DNA from 2 places in the Pseudoalteromonas sp. 2CM28B genome. Region 2 is predicted to be linked to the other one. Evidence: riboswitches for the same ligand, from Rfam matches in the RefSeq annotation. Region 2 holds a riboswitch; the other holds the start of a gene.
The links. Region 2 has a riboswitch for cobalamin ahead of MTN96_RS08540 (TonB-dependent receptor domain-containing protein). Riboswitches for the same ligand answer to the same signal wherever they lie in the genome.
Positions count from the first base shown of each region.

Region 1: it holds a riboswitch for cobalamin, as region 2 does, so the genes downstream of both, MTN96_RS21605 (TonB-dependent receptor domain-containing protein) here and MTN96_RS08540 (TonB-dependent receptor domain-containing protein) in region 2, are expected to answer to the same signal.

Region 1 covers NZ_JALNTH010000019.1:54,652-60,860, reverse strand. The annotation lists gene MTN96_RS21615 (efflux RND transporter permease subunit) at 1-835, shown strand, start outside; gene msrA (peptide-methionine (S)-S-oxide reductase MsrA) at 912-1,448, shown strand; gene MTN96_RS21605 (TonB-dependent receptor domain-containing protein) at 1,505-3,331, opposite strand; cobalamin riboswitch at 3,368-3,533, opposite strand; gene MTN96_RS21600 (YajQ family cyclic di-GMP-binding protein) at 3,765-4,247, opposite strand; gene MTN96_RS21595 (VanZ family protein) at 4,399-4,749, shown strand; gene MTN96_RS21590 (ketopantoate reductase family protein) at 4,742-5,644, shown strand; gene thiI (tRNA uracil 4-sulfurtransferase ThiI) at 5,671-6,209, opposite strand, start outside.
Region 2 covers NZ_JALNTH010000004.1:396,094-402,302, reverse strand. The annotation lists gene MTN96_RS08555 (VanZ family protein) at 1-177, opposite strand, end outside; gene MTN96_RS08550 (YajQ family cyclic di-GMP-binding protein) at 328-810, shown strand; gene MTN96_RS08545 (ABC transporter substrate-binding protein) at 1,078-1,860, shown strand; cobalamin riboswitch at 1,947-2,110, shown strand; gene MTN96_RS08540 (TonB-dependent receptor domain-containing protein) at 2,147-3,976, shown strand; gene msrA (peptide-methionine (S)-S-oxide reductase MsrA) at 4,222-4,758, opposite strand; gene MTN96_RS08530 (efflux RND transporter permease subunit) at 4,848-6,209, opposite strand, start outside.

The sequences.
Region 1 (6,209 bases), on a different contig from region 2:
AGACTTTGCCAACCCGACTGATATTTCAAATATATACCTAAAATCACGTAGCGGAGAACTTATTCCTCTTGATAGCCTTATTAGCTTAAAAGAAGAAGCCACCGCCTCGCGTTTAAACCGCTATAACCGAATGCGTGCAATTACTTTAAGTGCCAACCTCGCTGATGGTTACACGCTAGAACAAGCACTAAACTTTTTAAACAAGGTTGCCACAGAGGAAAACGACATTGATGGTGCCATTGACTATAAAGGTGAGTCGCAATTGTTTTATGAAGGTGCCTCAGCCATGACCTATGTGTTTGTGCTGGCATTGACCGTGACCTTTTTAGTGCTCGCTGCTCAGTTTGAAAGTTTTATGCATCCGCTTGTTATTATGCTCACCGTTCCACTTGGGTTAATGGGCGCTATGTTTGGCCTGTGGAGTATGGGCTTAACACTTAATATATACAGCCAAATAGGTATTGTTATGCTCATAGGGTTAAGTGCTAAAAACGGTATACTGATTGTTGAATTTACCAACCAGTTACGTGATAAAGGCGTAGAATTTAGTGAGGCCATTTTACAAGCGGCTACACAGCGTTTGCGCCCTATTATTATGACTTCCCTAACAACGGTTATGAGTGCCGTACCTTTGGTGTTGGCTTCCGGTCCAGGCTCGGAAAGTAGAATGGTAATTGGTGTGGTGGTATTTACTGGCGTAACGGTGGCAACCATACTAACTCTGTTTGTGGTGCCAGCCGCTTATTACGCACTAGCGCGAAACACACAATCACCTGAGTTTTTACAACAAAAACTTGATAAGCAAGCCGCTGAAAAACCGCTTAAAGAGATCTAAGTCACTCAGAGCGTCGTAACTAGCTGTTACGGCGCTTTATTCAGTGCACATATCCCTAACAATTGAGGAAGTACTTATGAGTTCGACCACACAAGTAGCAACACTCGGCGGCGGCTGTTTTTGGTGTATTGATGCAGCATTTAGGCGTGTAAAAGGTGTACTCAGTGTTTGCTCTGGTTATACTGGTGGACATACTGATAACCCAACCTACAAAACTATTTGCACTGGCAACAGTGGCCATGCAGAGGTAATTAAGGTTGAATTTGATGCCCGTGTTATCAGCTTTGAAACCTTACTCGCGATGTTTTTTACCCTACACGATGCCACACAACTAAATCGCCAAGGTAACGATATAGGCACTCAATACCGCAGCGTTGTGTATTATCATAATGAGCAACAACAAGTACAAACACAGGCAGTTATTGCAGAGCTGCAAAGTCATGTTAGCGAACCTATAGTAACTGAGGTGAGCCCAGCAACCACTTTTTACCCCGCAGAGCACTACCATCAGGACTATTACAATGAAAATCCTGAGCAGGGCTATTGCAGTATTTTAATTGCACCCAAATTACATAAGTTTGAAACTGAATTTAGCGAGTTTTTAACGGAATAACACATTAAAAAGCCCGATTTAAATTCGGGCATTTATTATATGTGCTAATTCAGTAATTAAAACTCATAGCTTATACCAGCAAACAAGCGACGTTCTGGTGTATTATAGTAATACGCTTGAGCTGTTGTAGAACTTAGATGTGAATCAACGGCGTTGTACTGTTTATCGAACAGGTTTTCTACGCGAAGCGATACTTCAATATTTTGATTAACTTGATAATTACCCGCTAAATTCCATAGTGTGTAAGAGCCTAAGTGGGTTTGTGCACCTTGACGATCGCTGCGATACTGCATATCGATACGCGCATCAAAGTCACCAAACTGTTTTTTAAGCTCCCAATTAAATGTACGCTTAGCAACATTACGCAACTCTGCGCCTGTTTCTTTGTTCTGCGCACTTAAATATGCAAAATTAAGGTGACTATCAAAACCAAAAACCTGCTGAGAAAGACTAAATTCAACCCCTTCAAAGCGAGCCTCGTCAATATTAGCTAATGCAAAGTTTGCATCATAATCAATTTTATCCTCAATGTCGTTTCTAAAAATAGCGACATCAACTTGCGCAATATCAAAGTCTACATTTAAGCCAAGCTCACGGTTAACGGACTTTTCTGGTTGTAAATTAGGGTTACCAAAATCAGGGTAATATAAATCGTTAAAGGTAGGCGCTTTAAACCCTGTGCTCTGGCTTAAACGGAATGTTGCATTACTCGATAAATGATATCCCGCTGCCGCGGTATACGTTGTTTCATCACCAAACTGTTCATCATCATCTTGGCGAACAGTTAGATTAGCAAGTACCTTATCTGTATCGTAATAGGCACCTACAAATACTGCAAGCACGTCACGACTATCTTCAATAAATACTTGAGAGCTGCGCGACACATCGTCTTTATACCAGTTAATACCGCCACTAATATTTAAAGTATCATCTAAACGATATTGGCCATTGTAATCAATTTGAGTACGCTGAGTTATAAACGTACTTGTGACTGGCAGACCAGTGGAAAAATTAACATAAGTGTTATCTGAGTCATCAGTTACAAGTGCAATATCAACACCGTGAGACTGATTTTTATAGTTTTTATTCCAACCAGCAGACAATTGATAATTTTCAAAGTCATTGCGTTCAATCGTGCTATCGGCAGGACTAAAGCGACTATCGTAATCAGCAAAGCCTTCGCTGTATTGACCTAATAACTTAAAATCACCGTACTGTGCATCATTATAATTTACTTTAAAACCGAGGTTTTTGTTCTCATAACCATCTTCATCTGGCGCTACACCTTGCAATACATCAAAACCATCTGTTTTTTCAAAACCTGCATTAAATGCACTCCTCATATCGCCTGACTTTACAGAGCCTGCCATTTGATAATCTTGGTAAGCGTCTGAACCAAATGTTGCACTAACAGAAAGGTTATCTGACTCACGCGTAATAATGTTAATAACACCAGCAAGTGCATCAGAGCCATAGACAGCGGCACGTGACCCTTTAATTATTTCAATGCGTTCAATACTATTTAAAGGCACGTTACTCAATGCTTTTTGGCCAAGCGTTGCAGAACCGGTACGAACACCATCAATCAAAATTAACGTATCACCAGAGCCTGTACCACGCAAGGACACACCAGCGTTTTGACCAAAGCCGCCATTTGAGTTTATTTGAAAGCCTACCTGAGTACTTAGAAGTGTGGGTAAATCTCGGTAATTACCTTGCTCAATATCTATGCGTTCAATAACATTAACACTGGCAAGTACATTATTGATTGATTGTTCAAATTTATTTGCAGTAACGGTTATTCTTTCAATGGTTTGTTCTGCAGATGCAGAAAAAGACAGCGCAGCAGAAATAGCCACACCCAATGCAGTTTTATTTATCATGATGTTCCCTATCTCTGCCCACCGCAAAGATGTTAGTAAGTAAGATTAAATCAAGGCCGGTCTCCGGACTCAGTTACCATAATTTAATACAGCATAACTTTACCGTTGCGGGGGCAGTGTTGGGATTGACTTCATCAATGAAAACGCACCAACTTCCCGATTATCCTACTAAAAAAATCACACCATTGAAGTGTTTAGCAAGCACCTTGAAAATAGGCAGCTATTGTTATCTGTTTACTAAAAAATGTCAACGGACGTCTAAACATCTACAAATCGGGGTTCGGTGCTCGATGCTCGATGCTCGATGCTCGATGCTCGATGCTCGATAATTATCATAGATTCAAAAATAAAAAAGCCAAACAATATAGCGTGTTTGGCTAAATACATGTTGCTTTGAACTAAGCGCCTATAGTGCCTAGCTCGAAACAATAAATTAATCGCGGAAGTTTTTAAACTGAAATGGCTGACCTAAATCGGCAGTGCGTACAACTTGCATAGCAGCTTGTAAGTCATCACGCTTTTTGCCCGTTACGCGTACTTCTTCGCCTTGAATAGCCGCTTGCACTTTTACTTTAGAATCTTTAATGGCTTTTACTACTTTTTTAGCCATATCTTTTTCGATACCCTGCTTTAGTGCAACGTTACGAAAAACATTTTTGCCTGCGCGAGAAATATCTTGTAGTTCTAGGCTCGCAACGTCCATTCCACGCTTTGAAACCTTCCCAGCTAAAATATCAAACAACTGCATAACCTGAGCATCTGCTTCAGCTTTTAATTTAATTGTTTTATCGTTTAATTCAATTGAGGCATCGACCCCTCTAAAATCAAATCGTGTCTCTAATTCACGATTGGCATTATCAACCGCGTTTTGTGCTTCGTTCATTTCTACTTCAGATACAATATCAAATGAAGGCATGATGTTCTCCTAACTAGCTAATCTTAATTTTATGCGGCAATTATAACGTTAAAATGATAAATCTTTACACTTTTCTGCATCTTGTTCAGGTGCGATACTAATTTAGTTTGATATACTGAGGCTTCTTTTTTATACGATTTTAGGATTCTTCGTGACAAGGCGTGTTTACCAAGCTATTTTTTTGATTAGTATTGTCGCATTTACCTTCTTATTTGCTAAAGAGGTAAAAGGCGCTGCAAACTTATTTCCGCATGTAGATAAAGTGGCGCATTTTGGTATTTTCTTTTTACTTGCCATTATTATGGATAAAGCCTTTAAACTACCTTTATATGCACAAATATTACTGTTAGCCGGTTATGGTGCCGCAATAGAAATTATGCAAGATAGCCTTCCTTACAGACAAGCATCACTGGCCGATTTTGTTGCCGATTTTATTGGTGCGGCGAGCTATTTTTTAGCTAAAGCCCTATTAACACTACGTAAAAAGAAGCGTTATGGCTAACATACTTGTTGTTGGTGATGGTGCTATAGGCTTGTTATTTAGCCATTTTTTAGGTAAATATCACACAGTTTATGTTCTTACCAAAAAAGGCACAGTAAATACTCGCTTTTACAGCCACAGTAACGCTGCGTCTGAAAAAATCAACGCCACTTTTATCTCACAACAGCAATTAGCCCAAGCTCCCGAGTTTGACATTGTTTTATTCACTGTTAAAGCGTTTGCAGTGCAACAAGCCTATGCCCAAGTAAAGCCTTATCTTGGTAATAATACCCATATTGTACTGAGTCATAATGGCATGGGTAATGTTGAACAATTAAATGCACAGTTAACACAGCAGCAATCGTTGTACTTTTTAACCACTAGCATGGCTGGATTTAAGTCAAACCCTAATATTGTGCAGCATACCGGAAACGGGCAAAGTGTATTAGGGGGCTGTAATCAACTGGCTATTCAAAATATTCAACAGCTTAGTGCGCAATTACACACTATTCCGCAATTAATTGTCAGCAACAATATTGAGCAACTACGGTTTGAAAAGCTACTAGTTAATATTGCCATAAATCCATTAACCGCTCTGTACAATATAAAAAATGGCCAGTTACGTGCGCCACAGTTCAATAGCTCAATTATTAATTTATTAACAGAGGCGTGCCATATTGCGACCGCGCTTAAACTTAATATTAAGCTTATCGATGCCCTCGAGCGCGCCTATAAGGTGATGAGTTTAACCGCAGAGAATTACTCATCTATGCATCAAGACGTTTTGCACAATAGGCAAACTGAGATCATGGCAATTTGTGGCTATATAAGTGAGCAAGGAAAACTGCACCATATTGCAACACCTTATAATGACGCCTTACTTGCTAAAATTTTGGCAAAAAAAAGCGCGGACTAAATCCGCGCATCTAATATATTAAGCCATTAAGGACGATATACTCTAACAGTGGTAAAGCCTTCTTCGTGAAGAATAAGCGCTTGTAATTGGCTCATTACTCCTTTTTGGCAATATAAGTAATAATCTTTACCTTTAGGTAAATCGCCAAACTTTGTTGCTAAGCGGAAAAACGGTAAGTGGATAACTTCAATACCTTCAATTTCCAGCGGCGCCGCATCTTCTTCTTCAGGCGAGCGAATATCAACAACAACCGCTCCCTCTGGTAACTCTGTAACTGATTCTGCCTCTTTAAGCTCTTGCTTAGCCTCAACATCAATATCGCGCACATCCATAACACGGGCGTTATCAATAACGGTATCTAACACATCAAAGTCAAACTTTTCTTCTTCTGCTTTAATTACTTCAATTTTGGCTTTAACTGTCGGCTTTTTAGAAATCACACCGCAGTATTCGGGCATCGTCTCTGCCATTTCTGCAGTGCCTATTTGGCGCGCTATATTGATGATTTCTTGCTTATCATGTTGGATAAGTGGGCGTAAAATGAGCGTTTCGGTTACGCGGTCAA
Region 2 (6,209 bases):
CGGTAACTTAAAGGCTTTATCCATAATGATGGCAAGTATAAAAAATATCCCAAAGTGGGCAACTTTATCAACATGTGGAAATAAGTTCGTAACGCCGCCTTTTATTTCTTTGGCAAATAAGAGGGTAAACACCACAATACTAATCAAAAAAACTGCTTGGTAAACACGCCTTGTCACGATAAATCCTAAAACCGCTTAAAAAAGAGGCTGCAGTATATCAAACTAAATTAGTATCGCACCTGAACAACTGGCAGAAAAATGTAAAGATTTATAATTTTAGCGTTATAATCGGCGCATAAATTTAGATTTAATAGTTAGGAGAACCCAATGCCTTCATTTGATATCGTATCAGAAGTAGAAATGAACGAAGCTAAAAATGCAGTAGATAACGCCAACCGTGAGCTAGAAACACGCTTTGACTTTAGAGGTGTTGACGCATCAATTGAGCTAAACGACAAAACAATTAAACTAAAAGCTGAAGCTGACTCACAAGTTATGCAGTTGTTTGATATTTTAGCAGGTAAAATTTCTAAGCGTGGTATGGACGTAGCAAGCTTGGAACTACAAGACATCACTCGTGCTGGTAAAAACGTGTTTCGTAATGTTGCACTTAAGCAAGGCATTGAGAAAGACATGGCTAAAAAAGTAGTTAAAGCCATTAAAGACTCAAAAGTAAAAGTACAAGCTGCTATTCAAGGTGAAGAAGTACGTGTAACTGGTAAAAAACGTGACGATTTACAAGCCGCTATGCAAGTCGTTCGCACTGCAGATTTAGGTCAGCCTTTCCAGTTTAAAAACTTTCGCGATTAATTAGCTAAGTGCCTTTAGTATTTTAAAGTGAAAATTTAAATGTGTGGTTATTAAATATATTAGCCACACATTTTACCCCGCCCTAATTACAGCCTTTATTTACTCGCAAGCCTAAACCCCTTTTACCTGTGTAAAATTACTCCACTGTTATTCCATACTCTTTTAACGTTATTTAAATGCATTATTAAACCTGCTTATCACGCAGTTGTGTATATTAGGCTATTCTTAATATCAATATTACTTAATAGCGACTGTTAAAGGCTTTAAATGCTTAAGTTTCTTGTTTTTATAATTATTATTGCGAGCAGTAAGTTTAGCTTTGCCAAGCCAATAAATGTAGATGTGTTGGTAGAGGACGGTTACTTTCCAATTATTATTAATGCCGAAAAAGAGCAAGGGTTAGCGCCTGAGTTTGTAAAAATACTCAATGACTCTCAAAGCGAATATAAATTTACTCTTAACTCTTTGCCTGTAAAAAGGCTCAAAAAGTGGGTCGAATGGGGGGAATTCGACATGTTGTTTTTAATGGCTATGCAATGGGTACCTGAGGTAGCAAGAAGTGCCTTAAAGGAAACTAGCTTTTATGTTATTGCTAAAAATGAGTTGTATACGCTGGCACAAAACGCCCAAAAGCAAAGCTATTTCGATGACTTACATGCTTTAACAAAAGCGGGAGTATTGGGGTATTCCTATCGTTTTGCTGATTTTAAAACCGATGCACAGTATTTAAGTGATGAACACCAAGTTAGTTTAACAATCGATGAGTTTAACGTTGTTAAAATGCTGCTATTAAAGCGTGCCGATGTAGGGGTGTTAAATAACATAGCTTATCAATACTTTAAAAAGAACAACATTTTTAATATGAACCTGCTTTATAAGAGTAATACCCCAGATGCTATATACGATACTCATTTTTTAGTTAATCCTGTGCGCAGTAAAATTACGGTAAAACAAATGGATAAGCTTTTAAATTCGCCCGAAATAAAACCTAAAATCACAGCGCTTTTAAGTTTATACGGCGTAACATCCAGCTTTACTGAAAATAAATAATTTAACCTTTAGCTATATAGACGTCCGTTGACATTTGTAAACAAACTGCTCACAATAACCGCCTATTTTCAAGGTGCTTGCTGGTTGCTAAATACAGGGTTTAAAGTATTAAAACTAACAGCGAGATAATCGGGAAGTTGGTGCGCCTTTATGATAAAAGCAATCCCAACACTGCCCCCGCAACGGTAAAGTATTAACGCATTTATGTGTTTACTGAGTCCGGAGACCGGCCTTGAAGTAATCTTACTTACTTAAATCTTTGCGGTGGGCAAAGATAGGGAACATCATGCTAAATAAAACAACTCTTGGCGTTGCTATCTCGGCTGCGCTGTCTTTTTCTGTATCTGCTGCACAAAGCCCAATTGAAAAAATCACTGTTACCGCTAATAAATTTGAACAATCAATAAATAATGTATTAGCGAGCGTTAATGTAATTGAACGCGCCGAAATAGATGCAAGCAATGTACGCGATTTACCAACCTTATTAAGCACTCAAGTGGGTTTTCAGATTAATCCTAATGGTGGCTTTGGCCAAACGTCGGGCGTATCTTTACGTGGTACAGGTTCTGGCGATACGCTAATTTTAATTGATGGTGTACGCACGGGCTCAGCCACGCTAGGACAAAAAGCATTAAATAACGTGCCGCTAAATAGTATTGAGCGAATCGAGATCATAAAAGGCTCGCGTGCAGCTGTGTATGGCTCAGATGCATTAGCTGGGGTTATTAATATAATAACGCGTGAAGCGAGCAATGTATCACTTGATGCCACATTTGGCTCTAACGCTTATCAAAACTATCAGCTTGCAGGTTCAGTAAAATCAAATGAAGTGGTTAGCGCATTTAATGCAGGCTTTGAAAAAACCGATGGTTTTGATGCATTACAAGGTATAGCGCCCGATGACGACAGCTATGAAAATAAAAACGTAGGCTTTAAATTAAACTATGCAGATGCACACTACGGTAACTTTAAGCTACTAGGCCAGTACAGCGAAGGTTACGCGGATTACGATAGCAGCTTTAGCCCTGCAACGAGCACGGTCGAAAGAGGGGATTTTAAAAACTATCAACTGTCGGCGCAGTGGAGCAAAAACTACACTAACCAATCTCATGCTATAGATGTTGCTTTTGCAACCGATGATTCTGACAGCACATATGTGGACTCTTTTACCGGCGGGCCATTAACCAGTACATTTATTACTAAGCGCTCGCAAGTAGATTACAGCGGCCAATACCGCTTAACAAATGCGCTTAATATTAGCGGCGGCGTTAATTGGTATAACGATGATGTATCGCAAAGCTCGCAAGCATTTGATGAGAATAGCCGCGATGTATTAGCAGTGTTTGTTGGGGCTTATTACGACACCGACACTGTGCTTGCCAATTTAACTCTTCGCCAAGACGACGATGAACAGTTTGGTGATGAAACAACCTATACTGCGGCGGCTGGTTATCATTTATCTGAAAATTCAACATTTAGAATTAGTCAAAGCACAGGTTTTAAAGCGCCAACATTTAACGATTTATACTACCCAAATTTTGGTAATCCAGATCTCCAACCTGAAAAATCAATAAACCGCGAGGTTGGTGTAAATGTTAATTTTGACAGTGCACAAGTCGATTTTGCAATTTTTAGAAACGACATCGAAGATAAAATTGATTACGATGAAAACTTTGCGTTAGCTAATATAAACGAAGCTCGCTATGAAGGGGTTGAGTTTAGCCTTACACAACAAATTTTAGGCTTTGATAGCCACTTTAATTTTGCATATTTAAGTGCCGAAAACAAAGAAACCGGCGATGAGCTACGCAATGTTGCCAAGCGCACTGTTAATTGGGAGCTCACAAAGCAATTTGGTGATTTTGATGCTCGCATTGATATGCAATACCGCAGTGATCGCGAGGGTGCAGTCACGCGCCTAGGTTCGTATACACTTTGGAACCTAGCGGGTAACTATCATGTAAACGATAATATTGAGCTGTCGCTTCGTGTAGAGAACCTATTCGACAGAGATTACAATGTGGTTGACTCAAGAGCTGACTTTACAAGCGGTGACGTATATTACTACAACACCCCAGAGCGCCGCTTTTTTGTAGGTGCAAGCTATCAGTTTTAATAGCGTTTTTTAATATACAAAAGCCCGATTTATATCGGGCTTTTTAATGTGTATTTATACCAATTCGCATTAATACTTAATCATTTTCAGGGGCTAAATGTGTCGCTATCTGCGTTAAAAAATTCTCATTTAGAACAACTAAATAGCGAATTTTTTGCCTTGCTATCAACACGTTTATCCATCCTCAAAATAGATCACTTAATTATGCGGATTGGTATTAGAATTATTTTAACAACGAAAATTAGCTAGTCAGTTAAAAACTCTTTAAATACAGTTTCAAACTTGTGTAATTTAGGTGCTATTAAAATACTACAGTAACCCTGCTGTGGGTTTTCGTTGTAGTAATCTTGATGATAATGCTCTGCTGGGTAATATGTGGTAGCAGGGCTAACCTCTGTCACTATTGGCTCGCTAATATGGTTTTGTAACTGGGCTATCATCTCATTGGTTTTATTTAATTGCGCATCGTTGTGGTAATAAACAACACTTCTATACTGTGTGCCAATATCGTTACCTTGGCGATTTAATTGCGTGGCATCGTGTAACGTAAAAAACATGCTAAGCAGTGTTTCAAAACTCACTACAGCGCTGTCAAATTCCAGTTGCACAACCTCAGCATGGCCTGTTGTACCAGAGCAGACTGATTTATACGTGGGGTTGTCGGTATGGCCGCCGGTGTAACCTGAGCTTACGTTTAGTACACCTTTTACTCGTCTGAATGCAGCGTCTATACACCAAAAACAGCCTCCACCAAATGTTGCTAATTGTGTTGATGTGCTCATAAGTTGTCCTAATTATGTCTGTTACAGTATTAAGGCGAGCATAAATTGAATACGCCGTAACAGCAAGTTACGGCGCAGTGTAAGCTCAGTTAAATTTCTTCGCTGTCTTTTAACGGGTGAGAGTCGGCTTGCTTATTTAATTTTTGCTGTAAAAATTCTGGCGACTGTGTGTTGCGGGCTAGGGCATAATACGCCGCAGGCACAACATAAAGCGTTAGCAATGTTGCTACAATAACCCCTGTAAATACCACCACACCAATTACCATGCGGCTCTCTGCGCCTGGGCCTGATGCCAATACTAAAGGCACTGCGCTCATTACCGTAGTCAGAGAGGTCATTATTATTGGGCGCAGGCGCTGAGTGGCCGCTTGCAAAATAGCCTCGCTAAATTCTACGCCTTTATCGCGCAGTTGGTTGGTAAATTCGACTATTAAAATACCATTTTTAGCGCTTAAACCTATCAGCATTACAATACCAATTTGGCTATAAATATTAAGCGTTAAGCCCGTTGCCCATAGGCCAAACATGGCGCCCATTAGGCCAAGTGGTACTGTTAGCATAATGACAAACGGGTGCATAAAGCTTTCAAATTGCGCTGCTAAAACTAAAAAGGTCACAGTTAGGGCAAGCACAAATACATAGGTCATGGCCGATGCGCCTTCGTAATATAATTGTGATTCACCTTTATAATCTACAGCGCCGTCAATGTCGTTTTCTTCTGCAGCTACTTTGTTTAAAAAGTTAAGTGCTTGTTCCAGTGTATAGCCGTCCGCAAGATTAGCGCTTAGTGTAATGGCGCGCATTCGGTTATAACGGTTTAAGCGCGATGCTGTGGCCTCTTCTTTTAAGCTTATAAGGCTATCTAGTGGGACCAGTTCACCACTGCGTGATTTAAGGTAAATATTTGAAATGTCAGTAGGGTTTGTAAAGTCTTGTTTAGTGCCTTTTAAAATTACATCGTATTCTTCACCACGGTCAATAAAGGTGGTAACACGGCGCTGCCCTAGCATGGTTTCTAGCGTAGTGCCTACATCTGATACTGACACACCTAAATCGGCGGCTTTGTTTTTATCTATGCTGACTAAAAATTGTGGAAAGGTTTCTTTATAGTCGTGATCGATTCTTACCAAGCCTGGATTTTTTTCTGCGCGCTCTATAATGCGGTCGCGCCAATCAGCAAGTTGCTCGTAATCGTTACCTTGTAGTACAAACTCAATGGGGCGAGAGGAGCCGCCACCGCCAATACCACGGCGCATAATAGCAAAGGCACGTACATCTGTTACTTCGGTCATTTTGGCGCTTATTTCGTCCATAACTTCCCAGGTAGAGCGCTTGCGCTTATCCCAATCGGCCATACCAACGATAGCAACACCGCCACTGCCGCCCCAGCCCGGTACGCGTACTAAAACACGGCTTAATTCGCCAGCTTCTGAGTAAGGAAGCAGGCGCTC